DNA from 2 places in the Stenotrophomonas capsici genome. Region 2 is predicted to be linked to the other one. Evidence: riboswitches for the same ligand, from Rfam matches in the RefSeq annotation. Region 2 holds a riboswitch; the other holds the start of a gene.
The links. Region 2 has a riboswitch for thiamine pyrophosphate ahead of VA603_RS19215 (TonB-dependent siderophore receptor). Riboswitches for the same ligand answer to the same signal wherever they lie in the genome.
Positions count from the first base shown of each region.

Region 1: another riboswitch for thiamine pyrophosphate. It lies ahead of thiC (phosphomethylpyrimidine synthase ThiC); the one in region 2 lies ahead of VA603_RS19215 (TonB-dependent siderophore receptor).

Region 1 is NZ_JAYFUH010000036.1:76-8,088, forward strand. Features, by position in the region: partial or broken gene thiC (phosphomethylpyrimidine synthase ThiC) at 1-1,455, opposite strand, end outside; TPP riboswitch at 1,572-1,673, opposite strand; gene VA603_RS00660 (BCCT family transporter) at 1,893-3,470, shown strand; gene ggt (gamma-glutamyltransferase) at 3,678-5,384, opposite strand; gene VA603_RS00670 (prepilin-type N-terminal cleavage/methylation domain-containing protein) at 5,537-6,331, shown strand; gene VA603_RS00675 (hypothetical protein) at 6,336-6,890, shown strand; gene VA603_RS00680 (hypothetical protein) at 6,887-8,013, shown strand, end outside.
Region 2 is NZ_JAYFUH010000263.1:26,598-34,610, reverse strand. Features, by position in the region: gene VA603_RS19240 (hypothetical protein) at 1-522, shown strand, start outside; gene VA603_RS19235 (hypothetical protein) at 550-942, opposite strand; gene VA603_RS19230 (DNA glycosylase AlkZ-like family protein) at 992-2,086, opposite strand; gene VA603_RS19225 (hypothetical protein) at 2,135-3,088, opposite strand; gene VA603_RS19220 (phosphotransferase enzyme family protein) at 3,320-4,456, shown strand; TPP riboswitch at 4,500-4,595, shown strand; gene VA603_RS19215 (TonB-dependent siderophore receptor) at 4,666-6,834, shown strand; gene pnuC (nicotinamide riboside transporter PnuC) at 6,831-7,427, shown strand; gene VA603_RS19205 (nucleotidyl cyclase domain-containing protein) at 7,524-7,778, opposite strand; gene VA603_RS19200 (GGDEF domain-containing protein) at 7,782-8,013, opposite strand, start outside.

The sequences.
Region 1 (8,013 bases), on a different contig from region 2:
GTAGCACAGCATCGCCGTGCCGTACCAACCGATCATCGCCGCGCCGATGGCGCTGGTGATGTGGTCGTAGCCCGGCGCGATGTCGGTGGTCAGCGGGCCGAGCGTGTAGAACGGCGCTTCGCCGCACTCGTGCAGCTGCTTGTCCATGTTCTGCTTGATCAGGTGCATCGGTACGTGGCCCGGACCTTCGATGATGGTCTGCACGTCATGCTTCCAGGCGATTCTGGTCAATTCGCCCAACGCTTCCAGCTCGCCGAACTGCGCCGCGTCGTTGGCATCGGCGATGCAGCCCGGGCGCAGGCCATCACCGAGGCTGAAGGACACGTCATAGGCCTTCATGATCTCGCAGATGTCCTCGAAGTGCGTGTAGAGGAAGTTCTCCTTGTGATGCGCCAGGCACCACTTGGCCATGATCGAACCACCGCGCGAGACGATGCCGGTGACGCGCCTGGCGGTCAGCGGCACGTGCCGCAACAACACGCCGGCATGGATGGTGAAGTAATCCACGCCCTGCTCGGCCTGCTCGATCAGGGTGTCGCGGAAGATCTCCCAGTTGAGTTCTTCGGCGCGGCCATCCACCTTTTCCAATGCCTGGTAGATCGGCACGGTACCGATCGGCACCGGCGAGTTGCGGATGATCCACTCGCGGGTTTCATGGATGTGCTTGCCGGTGGACAGGTCCATCACCGTGTCGCCCCCCCAGCGGATCGCCCACACCAGCTTTTCCACCTCCTCGGCGATGCCCGAGGACACCGCGCTGTTGCCGATGTTGGCGTTGATCTTGGTCAGGAAGTTGCGGCCGATGATCATCGGCTCGCTTTCCGGGTGGTTGATGTTGTTGGGCAGCACGGCGCGCCCACGCGCGATCTCGTCACGCACGAATTCCGGGGTGATGACCTTCTGGATGGCGGCGCCGAAGCTCTGCCCCGGGTGCTGCGCGAGCAGGCCGGCATCACGCACCGCCTCCAACCGCTGGTTCTCGCGGATGGCGACGAACTCCATCTCCGGGGTGATGATGCCGCGGCGCGCGTAGTGCATCTGGGTGACGTTGGCACCGCCAATGGCACGACGCGGCAGCACGCGTGCCGGGAAACGCACGGCATCGAGCATGGCATCGCCTTCGCGCGAACGCCCGAACGTCGAGCTCAGGCCCGGCAGCTGCCCGGTATCGCCACGCTCCTGGATCCAGCGTGCGCGCAGTGGCGCCAGCCCGGCGGCCAGGTCGATGCGCGCCTGCGGATCGGTGTACGGGCCGGAGGTGTCGTACACCGTGATCGGGGGGTTCTCCTCGCCGCCGAACAACGTGGGCGTGCGCGTCTGTGCGATCTCGCGCATCGGCACCTGCAGGTCGGTCCGCGAACCGGGCACGAAGATCTTGCGCGAGCCGGGGATCGGCTGGGTCACGGATTCGGAGAGTTGCTGGGCCTGCTGCTGCAGGCTGGGCTGGGCGTTCATCGGCATTCGTCCTGGTCGAGCCGCACCGGGAGGTGCGGGCCATGCGAGGGATTCGCATGACGGAACGAAGCGAAGGCGCACGCCGATGGCGGTTGTCCCCTGTGAACGGAACGCATGCCGTGGCACACGAAGCTTCCCTACGCCGGTATGAGCCGGATCAGGTTCGAAGGGTATGTCTCAACCGTGGCCCGATGGCCGCGGTACCCCCGCTTCGGGCGGCATTAGACCACAAAGCGGTGCCACCTGGCCCGGTGCGCCGCGTCATCGCCTGCTAACGGAATCGTGACGTGCCGTTCAGTAAGATCCCGCCCCGGTGCGATGCCCTGCTGGCCGCGCCACGGTGCTCGTCCACCTTTCCCTGCCCGGCCCTGGCGCCGGCCCTCGCTGCAAGCCCCGGCTCGCTCCCCTCAATCGCTCTTGATCGGAGACGCTCCTTCATGGTGTTTCGTGTTTCCATCGCACTGGTCGCCGTACTGGTGCTCCTGGCCGGCATTGCGCCCGGCCCCTTCAACGACGTGGTCCAGGCCACGCTGACGCACGTCGTGCGCGGCGCGGGCTGGATGTACCTGTTGATCGTGTTCCTCACCCTGACCTTCCTGCTGTACCTGGCGTTCGGCCGCTTCGGCAACCTGCGCATCGGCGGCGAGGACGCCGAGCCGGACTTCTCGCGCGCCAGCTGGCTGTCGATGCTGTTCGCCGCCGGCATGGGCATCGGCCTGGTGTTCTGGGGCGCGGCCGAGCCGATCTCGCACTTCGTCACCCCGCCGGAAGGGCTGCCGCCACAAGGCATGGACGCGGCGCGTGCCTCGATGCGCTACGCGTTCTTCCACTGGGGCCTGCACCCGTGGGCGATCTACGCGCTGATCGGGCTGGCGATGGCCTGGTTCCAGTACAACCGCAATGGCCGGGGGCTGATCAGCGACATGCTGCAACCGGTGATCGGCCGCCATCACCGCGGCGCGTTCGGCAAGCTGGTGAACATCGCCGCGGTGGTGGCCACCGCGATCGGCGTCGCCACCACGCTGGGCTTCGGCACCATCCAGATCTCGGCCGGCCTGCAGCGCGTGTTCGGCATCACCGCCGATGTCCCGCTGCAGATGACGGTGATCGCGGTCGCCTTCGTGCTGTACATGATCTCCACCACCAGCGGCGTGGAGCGCGGCATCAAGTGGCTGTCCAACTTCAACCTGGCTCTGGCCGCGCTGCTGTTGGCCGCGGTGCTGGTGCTGGGCCCCACCGGCTTCATCTTCGACACCTTCACCACCACGCTGGGCTCCTACCTCAACCAGCTGGTGACGATGAGCCTGCGCATGTCGCCATTCTCCGGCAGCACCTGGGTGGCCGACTGGACCATCTTCTACTGGGCCTGGTGGATTGCCTGGGCGCCGTTCGTCGGCGCCTTCATCGCGCGGGTGTCACGTGGTCGCAGCGTGCGCGAGTTCGTGGTCGGGGTGGTACTGGCACCGACCGTGCTCGGCTTCCTGTGGTTCTCGGTGTTCGGTGGCACCGCGCTGTGGTCGCAGCTGTTCGGCCACGCCGACCTGGTGCAGGCGCTGGGCAACGGCTACGAGACGGTGCTGTTCACCCTGTTCGACAGCCTGCCCGGCTCGCTGCTGCTGTCGTGCCTGGCACTGGTGCTGCTGATGATCTTCTTCGTCACCTCGGCCGACTCTGCGGTGCTGGTGTTGGCCAGCATGTCCACCGACGAGGCCGGCGACCCGCCGCTGTCGCGCAAGCTGGTGTGGGGCGTGGCGGTGGCGCTGATCGCCGCGGTGCTGCTGCTGGCCGGCGGGCTGGAAGCGCTGCAGGGCATGATCACCATCGCCGCGCTGCCGTTCGCGCTGCTGATGGTGCTGGTGATGGTGTCGCTGTACCGCGTGCTGGACGCCGAGGCCAACCGCCAGCGGCGGCTGGCGCAGCGCGGACGGCACCTGATCGAGGCCTGGATCGAACGCGAGCAGGCCGCGCAGGAGGATGCACGCGAGGAAGCCGCTCGGAACGTGGGCGGGGATTGAGGCCCGGGCTCGCTTCCTTACTTACCCCTCCCCTGGCCCTCCCCTTCGCCTGTGGCGAAAGGGAGGGGGCGAAGCAGGAGCAGAAGCGGAGCGCAGGCGACACAGGGAGCTTTCAGCTCTTGGCTCTTAAGCTCCTCCCCCTCCCTTTCGCCGCAGGCGAAGGGCAGGGGCGGGGAGGGGTGCTTCTGCTTCCCCGAACAGCCCAGCTCAGTACCCGGCCGCCTGCCCGTCCTTGCGGCTCTCGGAAGCGCCGTAGTACACGCCGGTTTCGGGGTCCCGCATGATCGCCTGGTAGCCGCCATACGGACCATCGGCGAACGTCACCCGGTGTCCCCTGCGCATCAGGCTGCGCACGGTTTCCCAACTGAAGCCGGTCTCCAGGTTCACTTCCCCACCGTCGCTCATCGCCGTGCCCTGCCCGGTCGGTTCGGTGGAGCCTTCGTGCTGGATGCGCGGCGCATCACCGGCTTCCTGCAGGTTCATGCCGAAGTCCACCAGGTTCATCACGATCTGGGCGTGCCCCTGCGGCTGCATCGCCCCGCCCATCACGCCGAAGCTGGCAAACGGCTTGCCGTCCTTGGTGATGAACGCCGGGATGATGGTCTGGAACGGCCGCTTGCCCGGCGCGTAGCCGTTGGGATGGTCCTTCTGCAGCACGAACATCTCGCCGCGATCCTGCAGGATGAAACCCAGCCCCGGCGGGGCCATGCCGCTGCCCATGCCGCGGTAGTTGGACTGGATCAACGACACCATCATGCCGTCGGCATCGGCCACGGTCATGTAGATGGTGTCGCCCTGCTCCAGTTGCTTCGGCGTGCCCGGCTGGGCTTCCTTCAGCGCCTTGTCCATCGAGATCAGCGCACGCCGCTGCGCCGCATAGTCCTTGGACACCAGGCGTGCCACCGGTGCCGGCGCGAACGCCGGATCGGCGTAGAAGCGCGCACGGTCGGCGAAAGCCAGTTTCTTGGCCTCGACGAACAGGTGGATATGCTCGGGTGATCCGAACGGGATCTTCGAGAAGTCGTAGCCTTCCAGGATGTTGAGGATCTGCAGCGCGGCGATGCCCTGGCTGTTGGGCGGCAGCTCCCACACGTCGTAACCCCGGTAGTTGCTGCTCACCGGCTCGACCCATTCGCCATGGTGTGCAGCCATGTCCTCGTAGCTGAGGAAGCCGCCATTGGCCTTGAAGTAGTCGCCGATGGTGCGGGCGATGTCGCCCTTGTAGAACGCATCGCGGCCACCGTCGGCGATCTGCTGCAGGGTGTGGGCGAGATTGGGGTTGCGCCACATCTCGCCCTTGCGCGGGGCGTGGCCATTGACCGTGAACTGCTCGGTGAAACCGGGGTACTGCGACAGCCGTGGTACCGAGCGGTCCCAGTAGTAGGCGATCACCTCGGCCACCGGATGGCCGTCGCGCGCGTAGCGGATGGCCGGGGCCAGGTTGTCGGCCATCGGCTTGCGGCCAAAGCGCTCGTGGAGCGCGAACCAGCCATCGACCGCACCGGGCACCGATACCGGCAGCGGCCCGGTGGCGGGGACTTCCTTCAACCCGCGGCGCTGGAACTCGGCCAGCGTCAGCGAACGCGGCGAGCGCCCGGAACCGTTGTAGCCGTACAGGCGCTGCGTCTTCGGATCCCAGACGATGGCGAACAGGTCGCCACCCACGCCGTTGCCGGTGGGCTCCATCAAGCCCAGCGCGGCATTGGCGGCGATGGCCGCGTCCACCGCCGAACCGCCGCCCTTCATCACGTCCAGCGCGATCTGGGTGGCCAGCGGTTGCGAGGTGGCTGCCATGGCATGCGGCGCGATGACTTCCGAGCGCGTGGCGAATGCGTGACCGGTGACACGGTCGGCGGCGGACGCCGCGCACAACGAGACGGATGAGACCGCCAGGAACAGGATGGGACGCAGCATCGGCGGGCTCCGGTGGGATGGTCCGGCGAAAGTAGCCCACCGCGCTGTCTTACGCACGTCTTACGCCCGCACCGTATCTAGCTCCTCCGAAACAAACCCGTCGCCCTGCATGGCCACGGCGGCATCCGGTTCTTCCAAAAGGGGCTCTTCCAATGCAAATGCGATCCAAGCGCCATCAGGGCGGCTTCACTCTGGTCGAGATGGCCGTGGTCCTGGTCATCATCGGCGTGATCATCGGCGCGGTCATGATCGGCCGCGACGTGCAGCGCAACGCCGAATACACGCGCATCAAGCAGAAGTTCGTCGACCAATGGGTGGTGGCCTACAACAGCTACCACCAGCGCTTCGGTGCTCCGGTGGGTGACAACCAGGCCGCGCCGCGCCTGATGGTCGCCGGCAAGGAGTACGACATCGACATGGCCAACAACACCGCCAGCAAGGGCGCGATCTGCAATGGCTCGGCCTCGACCAAGAGCGACCAGCCGGTGACCGCCGCCTCGCAGGACGGCGACAAGCTGCGCGACTTCATGCGTGGCGCCGGCATCAGCCTGCCGCCGGGCCGCGGCGAGGGCTTCGAGGACCGCTACGTCTACCTGGACACCAACGGCAACCCGCAGGAAATCCAGGTCTGCTTCCAGTGGAACCCGGCCGAGACCGCCTCCGGCGCCGGCAACGTGATGGTCATCTCCGGCCTGACCCCGGACCTGGCCCGCTCGCTGGACCAGATGATCGACGGCAAGCCCGACCCGCAATCCGGCGCGTTCCGCCAGGTGGGCCTGAACAAGCGCAGCGTGGGCAGCAACGCCGACGCCGAGAGCATGGAGTGGAAGGGCAACAACACCAACAAGGCCGGCTCGGCCGGCGCGGCCAACTCCAACGTCGCCGGTGGCGGTGATGACACCGACCAGGTCATCACGCTGGTCGCCCATTACAAGATGAACCAGTAAATCCATGGACATCGCCTCCCTGCTGGGCCGGCTGCGCCGGTCCCGACGTCTCTCCCTGATGATCTTCGCGGTGACGTTGCTGGCACTCGTGGCCACGGCCGTGTGGTTCATCTCCGCACGCAGCAGCCTGGCCCGTGCCTACGACCAGCTCAGCACCCGCAACGAGCTGCTGTCGCAGGCGCGGATGGCCCAGCAGGAGGCGCAACTGAAGGTCGACAACGCCGGCTCCGCCCGCCAGCTGCTGGAGCAACTGGAAGGGTTGGGGATGGAGCCCACCGGCTGGGGCGAGCGCCTGATCAACCTCAACCAGACCCAGCTCTCGCGCATGGATGCCGACGCCCTGCTGGGCGGCATTGCTCCCAGCCCCGATCGCATCTTCGGTGCGGACGTGTTCGAGCTGTCGGTGACCGACCCGACCGAAGGACTGTTCCACCTGCCCACCACGGTGTCCGACCGCCCGCCGGCGCCGTTGTCGCTGACCCTGCGCGGCAGCCTGCTGTTCCGCACCGCCGGTGGCCCGCTGCCGCCCCAGAGCACGCCGGGAGGCGCGCAGCCATGAGCATGCAGAACATCGTCCAGTTGCCCGGGCGCTGGCTGACCTTCGACCAGGACCGCGTGACCGTCAGCGACACCCGTCCGCGCCTGGAAGGGCCGGCCTGGCTGTTCGCCGAATTCGAAGGCGGCAACAGCGGCGTGATGTCGCTGGAAGGCAGTTCGGCGCACGCCGTCGCGCTGATCGAGAAGCGCCTGCGCGCCGATGGCCTGATCGACGGCGAAGGCAAGATCCTGATCCACAAGAACCGCTCGATGGGGGCGGGCTACCAGACCCTGTTCACGGCGGTGCCGCTGGATACCTGGCAGCAGACCTATGCCTGGGCCGAGGCGCAGCCGGACCATTGCCTGGTGGTGCCGCTCACCTCGCTGATGTGGCGCACGCTCAAGGCCGGCGATGGCCTGGTCGTGCACAGCGGACGGCAGATGAGCGTGCTGGCGCTGCGCAAGCACGACATCATCCACCGCGCCTCGATGGCCTACAGCGAGGACGCCTCGGACCTGTCGATGACCGCCGGCGCGCTGGCCCAGCAGGTGGCCGACGACCTGTCGCGCAACGACGAGGAAAGCGAACCGCTGCAGTTCCGCTGGTGCTCGTTGTTCGTGCCGGCGACCGAACCGGGCCAGGCCCCGGCCAACCAGCAGCTGGCCGAGATCTTCGCGGTCAACACCGGCTGCCAGGTCAAGCAGGTGCCGATGCAGGTCTACCACGATGCGGAGGGCCAGGCGTGGTCCAGTGGCATCGCGTGGATGGCCGCACAGGCGTCGCCGCGCGATGCGGTCAACCCCACCGCCAGCCGTGCGGCCTACCTGGCCGAATGGGCGCTGCCGCTGGCGTCGGCGGCCTCGCTGCTGATCGCCATCGCGCTCGGCACGCTTGGCACCCGCTGGATGCTTGCCGCGCACGACGCCAACGAGCGCAGCGAAACGATCAGCCAGGAAATCACCTCGCTCGAGGAGCAGGCCCGCCAGCTGTCCGGCAAGGCCGCCATGCCGCCGGGGTTCGACGCCGCCATGCAGTTCGTCAACAAGGCCAAGACCCTCACCGACGGGTTGGATCCGGTCACCGGGCTGGAGTCGATACGCCTGGCCGCGCAGGACGAGGTACGCGTCCTGCGCGTGCGCGTGGA
Region 2 (8,013 bases):
GCTGAAATGCGTCGCGCCAGCCAGCTCAGCGAGAATGGCGAGGAGAACATCAGCCAGGTGTTGAACCTGGGCGAGTTCGAATGCGCCAACGGCAATGCCGCCGAAGCCATCCGCGTCGTCGCCGCCGCGCCGCTGGCCAACCTGAGCAACTATGGCAAGGCGGTGGCGGCCCATGTGCGCCACTGCGCCGCCCTGCAGCAGGACAACAGCCGCCAGCAGAAGAAGGCGCTAAAGGAACTGCACGCGCTGCGCGATGATGCGCCCATGCCGTATCTGGACGCGTTGATCCAGGTCGAGCCGGAGCAGGCCCTGGCCTTCATGCGGCAGCTGCTGGCCCAGCCGGACAGGCGCAACGACGTGCTGGACTGGGCCCAGGACTGCCTGCAGTCACCGCTGCTGCCCGGCGAGCAGGTTCCCCAGCAGCGGCAGGACGCGTTCCTCGCCCGCGCCGATGTGCGGGCCGCCATCGAAAGCGTCGGCCGGATCGAGCGCTACCCGCTGTACTGCCGGCAGTCACGCTGACCGGCATGGCAGCGTAACCGTCGCGAACTACCGCGCTGCGCTGGCTCCCCGCCGCAGCGCCAGGTTGTAGAAGCTCGAGTACACCGTGGTCACCGACAGCGGCACCGCGATGGTGCGCGCGATTTCCGGCGTACCGGCCAGCCAATGCAGGCTGGTCAGCAGGACCAGCGATACCGTCATCGCCACTACTGGCGGCAGCCACCCGCCCACGCTGCCGGGCAGGCGCACCGACATGGCCTCGATCATCCGCTTCAGGAACAACGTGATCAGCGCCGACAGGGTGCCCTGCACCACGCCGGCGATCAGTGGGCGTGGCATCGGATGCGCACTGTTGGCGAACACCGCCCAACCGCCCATGCCCAGGAACGCCACCGCCATGTGTACCGCGCTGCTGCGCATCGCCGCTGTCGCCCGCTTCATTGCCTGCCGCTCTCCTTAAGGGCGCGCGCCGCGCGGCGCCGCTCCGTTGTCATGGGTCCAACCCCAGGAACACCCGCATCCGCGCCAGCTCATCCTCCAGCCCGCGCCGGAACGCGGCGTCACGCGGTGCCCGCCCCGCCACGTAGCCCAGCTGCGCCTGCAGCTGGCCACCAGCCACCCCAAGGTTGCCCCAGCCGATCACCTGCTCGCCCCACAGCAACGGCAGGGCGTAGTAACCGAGCTTGCGCTTGGCCGGTGGGGTGTAGGCCTCGAAGCGATACGCCCATCCCCAGAACTGTTCGAAGCGGCGCCGGTCCCAGACCACCGGATCGAACGGCGTCAGCAGCCGCACCGCGTCATCGGGCTTCCAGCGCGCCGAGGCCGGGTTCTCGCCCTCGGGCCAGAACCAGTCCACGCCTTCCACGCGTACCGTGCCAAGGCGCTGCCGTGCACGCTTCAGCGCATCGGCACGCAGCCCCTGCCATTGCGGCACGCCGCTGCGCAGGTGGCCCAGCAGTTGGCCCAGGCTGGCCGCCGGCAGCGGTGCGTACTTGCCCACGATGATGTCGAGCAGCGCGTCCAGGCGGGCCTGAGCAACCTCCGCCGTCACCGGCGTCGCATCGCCCTGGCGCAGCGCATACACGCGGGTTCCACCGTCGCGCCGCGCCACCCGCAGCAATCCGCGGTAATGCATGCCGTCCAGCAGCTCGGTGCTGGCATTGGACGAGCCGCCAAACCAGTTGGTGGTCTTGCCGTGGGCGAACTGCGCATCGACCTCGCGCGGATGCACCACGCCACGTTCTGCGATGAACTCGCGCACGGCATGCGCCTGTTTCCAGCGCGCCGGCGTCCACACCACCCGCGCCTGGCGCGGATGCATCAAGGCATGGTGCGCGCGCGGCAGGAAGCCGTAATTGACGAAGAAATCCTCTTCCAGCGCCAGTCGTGGATAGCGACGCTCCAGCTCACCGGCGCGATAGCCGGTGACGCGGTGGCGCAGGGTCAGGTCCTGCGCACGCGCCGGCGCTCGGATCGGATCGGCCTGGACAAAGCCAAGCTTGCCGATCGCCCGCATCAGCGTGGTCGGCGTGAACAGCGAGCGGGCGATGGCATACCGGCGAAGATGGTCGAGGGTGGGCTGCATGGGGGAATGATGCACGCATTCCCCCCGCCCCACCCAGTGCCCCCGGGTTCAGCGCTGGCCGCTGGCCGCGCGGCAGTAGTATTCGGCCAGTGCGAAGCTCAAGGGATGCTGCGCGGTGAGCCCCCATTCCGCTTCCAGCGCGCCGGTACGGAACCGCACCACACGGTCGGCCACCCCACGCGCCTCCAGCAGGCCGGGGAGTTTGGCGCCGAGCGCGCTGGCATCCAGCGCCTCGTCGCTCACGATGCACAGCCCCACGCCGGCAGCCAGCGGTGCTTCCTGCAACATCTCCTCAAGGTCTTCAATGCTGCCCTTGTCGTTGTCGATGGAATCCACCTCGGCCCCTTCCTCGGCCAGCCGGTACTGCAGCTGGTCGGCATCGAGGAACAGCGTCATCAACGACGGCGCCGGACGGGGCGGCGCGTCGCACTTCTTCGGCCACGGCGCGGTCTGAACCGGGCTGAGGCTGCCGTCGGCAGCGACCTGGCGCACCGCAATCCCGCATCGCATGGCATCGAAGTCGCGGATCATGTCGCCCTCGTAGTCCACGCCCGCCTCGGGGACGAAGCTGACCTGCACCCCGCGTCCGCGCCCGCAGCTCAACCCGGCGCCGCTGGCGATCTGCGCCTGCAATGCCACCGGCTGTCCCGGCACCAGCACGAACTCGGTGTAGTAAGGGTTGGCCATCAACCGGTTGCGGTCTTCCAGCGTGCGCGTGGTAACGCTCTGCGGGATGCCAATGGAGGTATTGGGCTGGCGCTTGCCGACCAGTGCCTTGAAGCCGAGCGACACCGCACCCGAACCCTCGATTTCCTCCTCGTAGGCATCCTCGCAGTGGGCGTTGGTGAACATGGTCAGGCCAACGCCGTTCTGCCCGAACAGGCGGATGCGGGCCGGGCGCTCGACGCTCGCGGGCGCAACCGGCGATGCCTGCGCCTGTGCGGCCGATGCATCGATGAAGGAAACACTGGCCAGGGCCAGCAACAGGGCGCGGGGGGACATGGGTACGAACTCCATTTCGAAAGGCGGATCGCCGGAAGGGGAAGGGGCGGCGCACGATAGCGCATCGTCGGAGGCAGCATCGGCCGCGCGGACGGGAAATTGAGCCCTTTCCCTCAGCCCAACCCCTCTCCCCGCATGCGGGAGGGGGGGCGTCGCCGCACGTCCCCTCCCCTTGCCGGCCCGACGCGCTACCCTGTCGCCCCTGTACCACCACGCCCGCCCCGCTTTGCCATGACCACCTCCCCTCACCGCGTCCAAGGCCTCAACAACGACGAGGTGCCGGCCGACTGGCCTGCGATCAGCGCCGGCGAGATCACATGGCTGGCGACGCGCTTCCCGCAGCTGGAAGCCACGGCAACGCTGATCTGGCACAGCCCACGCCCGATGTCCGCTGCGGCCATCGCGCAAGGCGTCAATGGCAGGGTCTTCATCAAGCGCCACCATCACCGCGTCCGCACCGCCGCCACGCTGGCCGAGGAGCACCGCTTCATCGCGCACCTGGTCCGGGCAGGTGTACCCGTGGTTGATGTGCTGGCGGACCGTAGCGGAGCCACCGCCCTTGCCCACGAAGGCTGGACCTACGAGCTGCATGCCGTCGGCGAGGGGGACGACCTGTACCGCGATGCGCCGTCATGGACGCCGCTTACCGACCTCGCCCAGGCACGCGAGGCCGGTCGCATGCTGGCCGCGCTGCACCACGCAGCGGAGAGCTACACCGCGCCACAGCGCGACACCCACATCCTGGTCGCCCGCGATGACCTGATCCGCAGCCCAGACCCCATCGCGCTGCTGGCACGCGACGCCTCCACGCGCCCGGCCCTGCACGACTACCTGTCCCGGCGCCCATGGCTGCAGGAGCTGCAGCAGGATGTGCTGCCCTGGCACAACGGCTTGGCCGCGCGCCTGCAGGCCGAGCCACGCCTGTGGGCACACAACGATTGGCATGTCTCCAACCTGCTGTGGCAGCGCGAGGGCGAGGCGACGCGGATCGCCAGCGTGCTCGACTTCGGGTTGGCCTCGCCGACCAGCGCGCTGTTCGACCTGGCCACCGCCATCGAGCGCAATGCCATTGCCTGGCTGGAACTGGAGCGCGGCATGGCCGCGGTGCATGTGGATACCGCACTGGTCCTGCTCGACGGCTACCGGCAGGTGCGCCCGCTCCCGGCCGCCCAGGTACACCTGCTGGCCGATCTGCTGCCCATCGTGCATCTGGACTTCGCACTGTCCGAAGTGGAGTACTTCCACGGCATCACCGGCTCCACCGCCAATGCCGACATCGCCTACTACGACTTCCTGCTCGGCCATGCCCGTTGGTTCGGCAGCGCCGACGGCCAGGCCCTGCTGTCCGCCCTGCACGCCGCTGCCTGAATACCAACGGGGCGCAAATCCGTACCGTTTGTGGTCAAATACGCGCCTGAAGCGGGGGTGCCTGGTTTTCGCAGGCTGAGAGAGTCCCTTGGAACCTGATCCGGTTTGCACCGGCGTAGGGAGCTTTGAGCAGCAGGCACACCGCCTCCATGGCCGGTTGCGCGTGCGCGCCTTCGCTTCGTCTCCCCCACCGGCTGATGACGAAACGAATGAACCGCTGCTACCGAATCTCGCTGTTGAGCGCTGCCCTGAGCGCGGCCCTGCCGCTGTACGCCAGCAACCTCGAAACCGCCGCCGAGCGCTCGCCCACCGAGCTGGCCGCGGTGCGCGTGCAGGCCAAGCAGCCGCATGCCGGGAACACCCAGTCCAACAGCTTCGGCGCCGGTGACTGGAAGAACACCCCGGCGTCGATCACCGTGCTGGACCGCGAGCTGCTCGACAGCCGCCACGTGCGCACGCTGTCCGAGCTGGCCTACAACGATGCGTCGCTGGGCGACGCCTACGCACCGGTCGGCTATTACCAGAACATCGCCATCCGCGGCTTCGCGCTGGATACGGCCACCGGCTACCGCTTCAACGGCCTGAGCATGGCCGGCGAGCAGCGCCTGGCGCTGGAGAACGTGCAGCAGGTGGAAATCCTCAAGGGTGAGGCTGGCCTGGCCGCTGGCGTGATCGCCCCCGGCGGCGTCATCAACTACGTGGGCAAGCGCCCGGCCGAAGTACGCACCGTCACCCTCGGCACCGATTCGGAAGGCAGCCGCTATGCCGCAGTCGACGCCGGCCATTGGGTAACGCCGCGCATCGGCCTGCGCTTCAATGCCGCGTGGGATGACAGCAACTCCTATATCGACAATGCCGACGGCCGCCGCAACTTCTACGCACTGGCCACCGACTGGCTGATCGGCGAGCGCGGCAAGCTGGAAGTGGACGCCAACTACCAGACCAGCGCGCAGCGCTCGGCGTCGGGCTACCAGTTGCTGGGCGCCACCACCCTGCCGCGCAACGTTGACCGCAAGAAGATGCTCGGCCACCAGGCGTGGCAGGCGCCGGTCGGCATCGACAGCACCAACCTCACCGCGCTGCACATCTTCGACTTCAACGCGGCCTGGCAGTCGCGCGTGTCGGCCAGCTACAGCCGCTCGGTCATCGACGACAACGTCGCCTTCGCCTACGGCTGCTACTACGCCGCCGAATGCGCCGACGGCAGCGTGCCGGGCAACTATTTCGCGCCCAACGGCGACTACGACATCTACGACTACCGCAGCCCGGACGACACCCGCCGCAACCGCCAGCTGCATGCCGAGCTGCGTGGCCAGTTCAGCACCGGCAACGTCGCGCACCAGCTGACCGTGGGCGCGGACTACTTCGACCGCACCGTGGACAAGCGCCGCAACGTCAACGAGTACGTGGGTACCGCCAACATCCACGACAAGGACGTGCCGCAGTTCGCACCCTCGCCGCTACAGCCGGGCCCGTCGGTGCGCCGCCTGGACAGCACGCAGAAGTCGCTGTTCGTGCTCGACCGCGTGACCTTCGCCGACAACTGGCAATGGCTGGCCGGTGGCCGCTTCGTGCGCCTGGACGAGCGCGCCTTCGACAAGCGCGGCAACCTGGAACGCAGCAGCCGGCTGTCGCGGTTCCTGCCGCAGACCGCGCTGATCTGGAGCGCCAACGACGATCTCAACCTCTACGCCAGCTATGCGCAGGGCATTTCGCTCGGCCAGGAGGCGCCATTCTGGACCACCAATGAAGGCACCTTCCTGCCGGCGGTGCGCTCGCGCCAGGTCGAGGTCGGCGCCAAGTACACCCCGTCGGATGCGCTGACGCTGAGCGCGGCGCTGTTCCGCATCAACCAGCCGTTCCAGTACGCCAAGCCCGACGACAGCGACTACGGCTATACCTTCGTGCAGGAAGGCCAGCAGACCCACACCGGGCTGGAACTGAGCGCACAGGGCCACGTCACCGAGCGCCTGCAGCTCACCGCCAGCGCCACCGCACTGCGCGCACGCGCCCGCAACAGCGGCACGCCCGCGTATGAAGGCCACCCGCTGATCAATGTGCCGAGCAGCCGCGCCAGCCTGCATGCCGAGTACGCCCTGCCCTTCGCCGAAGGGCTGGGCATCACCGGCGGCTGGCGCTATGCCTCCTCCAATGTCGCCACCGCCGACGGCCGCGTGCGTGCGCCCAGCTACAGCGTGGTGGATGCCGGCCTGCGCTTCCAGCACCGGCTGCGCGATCACGCGGTGAACTGGAACCTGTCGGTGGACAACGTGTTCAACCGCTTCTACTGGCGCGACACCGGCAGCAGCTCCGGTGACTACTACCTGTTCCCGGGTGCACCGCGGCAGGCGCGCCTGTCGGTGACCATCGCGCTATGAACCCGGCGATCCTGGAATGGTCGGCGGTCGCGGCCAGCATCCTCGGCGTGTGGCTGATGGCGCAGCGGCGGATGCTGGCCTGGCCGGTGGGGCTGGTGTCGGTGGGCCTGTACGCGCTGGTGTTCATCGAAGCCCGGCTGTACTCGGACACGCTGCTGCAGGGCGCGTTCGCCGCCTTCCTGCTATACGGCTGGCTCAACTGGCGCAGGCAGACGCAGGCCGAAGGCCGCATCGTCATCGCGCCCTTGGCCACCGGCCAGTGGACGCGCGACCTGGGCATCGGCATCGCCTTCGGCCTGGCCCTGGGCGCGGCCATGCACAACTGGACCAACGCCGCCCTGCCGTGGCTGGACGCCATGCTCGCCGCGCTCAGCCTGGTCGCGCAGTGGTGGCAGGCGCGCCGCCACACCGCCGCCTGGTGGCTGTGGATCGTGGTGGACGTGGTTTACGTCGGCATGTACGCGGTGAAGTCGCTGCATGCCACGGCGGGCCTGTACCTGGTGTTCGTCGGACTGGCGGCGATGGGCCTGCGCGCGTGGAAGAAGGCCGGCGCACAGGACCGCATGCAACAGCCAGTCTCGCCGGCCGCCTGATCCCGCCACGCGACGTACGGACGGCCGTGCCGGTTCCCTCCCCTGCGGCGGGAATCGGCCAGACCACACGTCCTCGCGCATGACCAGTGCTGTGCCTCAGGTAAGCGCCACATCCGCTTCCGCCTTCATCGGCGCGCTTCCCGGCGGGGCATCCGCCACCGGCGACGCCCACTCCACGCGATTGCGCCCGGCATGCTTGCCGCGATAGAGCGCGGCATCAGCGTCCTGCATGGCGCGCTCCAGCGAGGCTTCATCGCCAAAGCAGTGCGACACGCCCACGGTCACCATGCAGCGCAGCCCGGCGTAACGGGGGCCTTGCAGCATCACCTTGTTCTGGATGGCGCCGCGCACCCGCTAGGCCACGCGCCGTGCCGCCGCATCGTCGGCGCCCATGCAGATGACGGCGAACTCCTCTCCCCCCAGTCGGCACACCAGGTCGTCCTTGCGCACCGCGCCACGCAGCGCATCCGCCACGCCACACAACACCGCGTCGCCCACATGGTGGCCGTAGTTGTCGTTGATGCGCTTGAAGTGGTCGACATCAACCAGCAGCAGGCGGGCCCGGGCATTGGGCCGCCGGAACCAG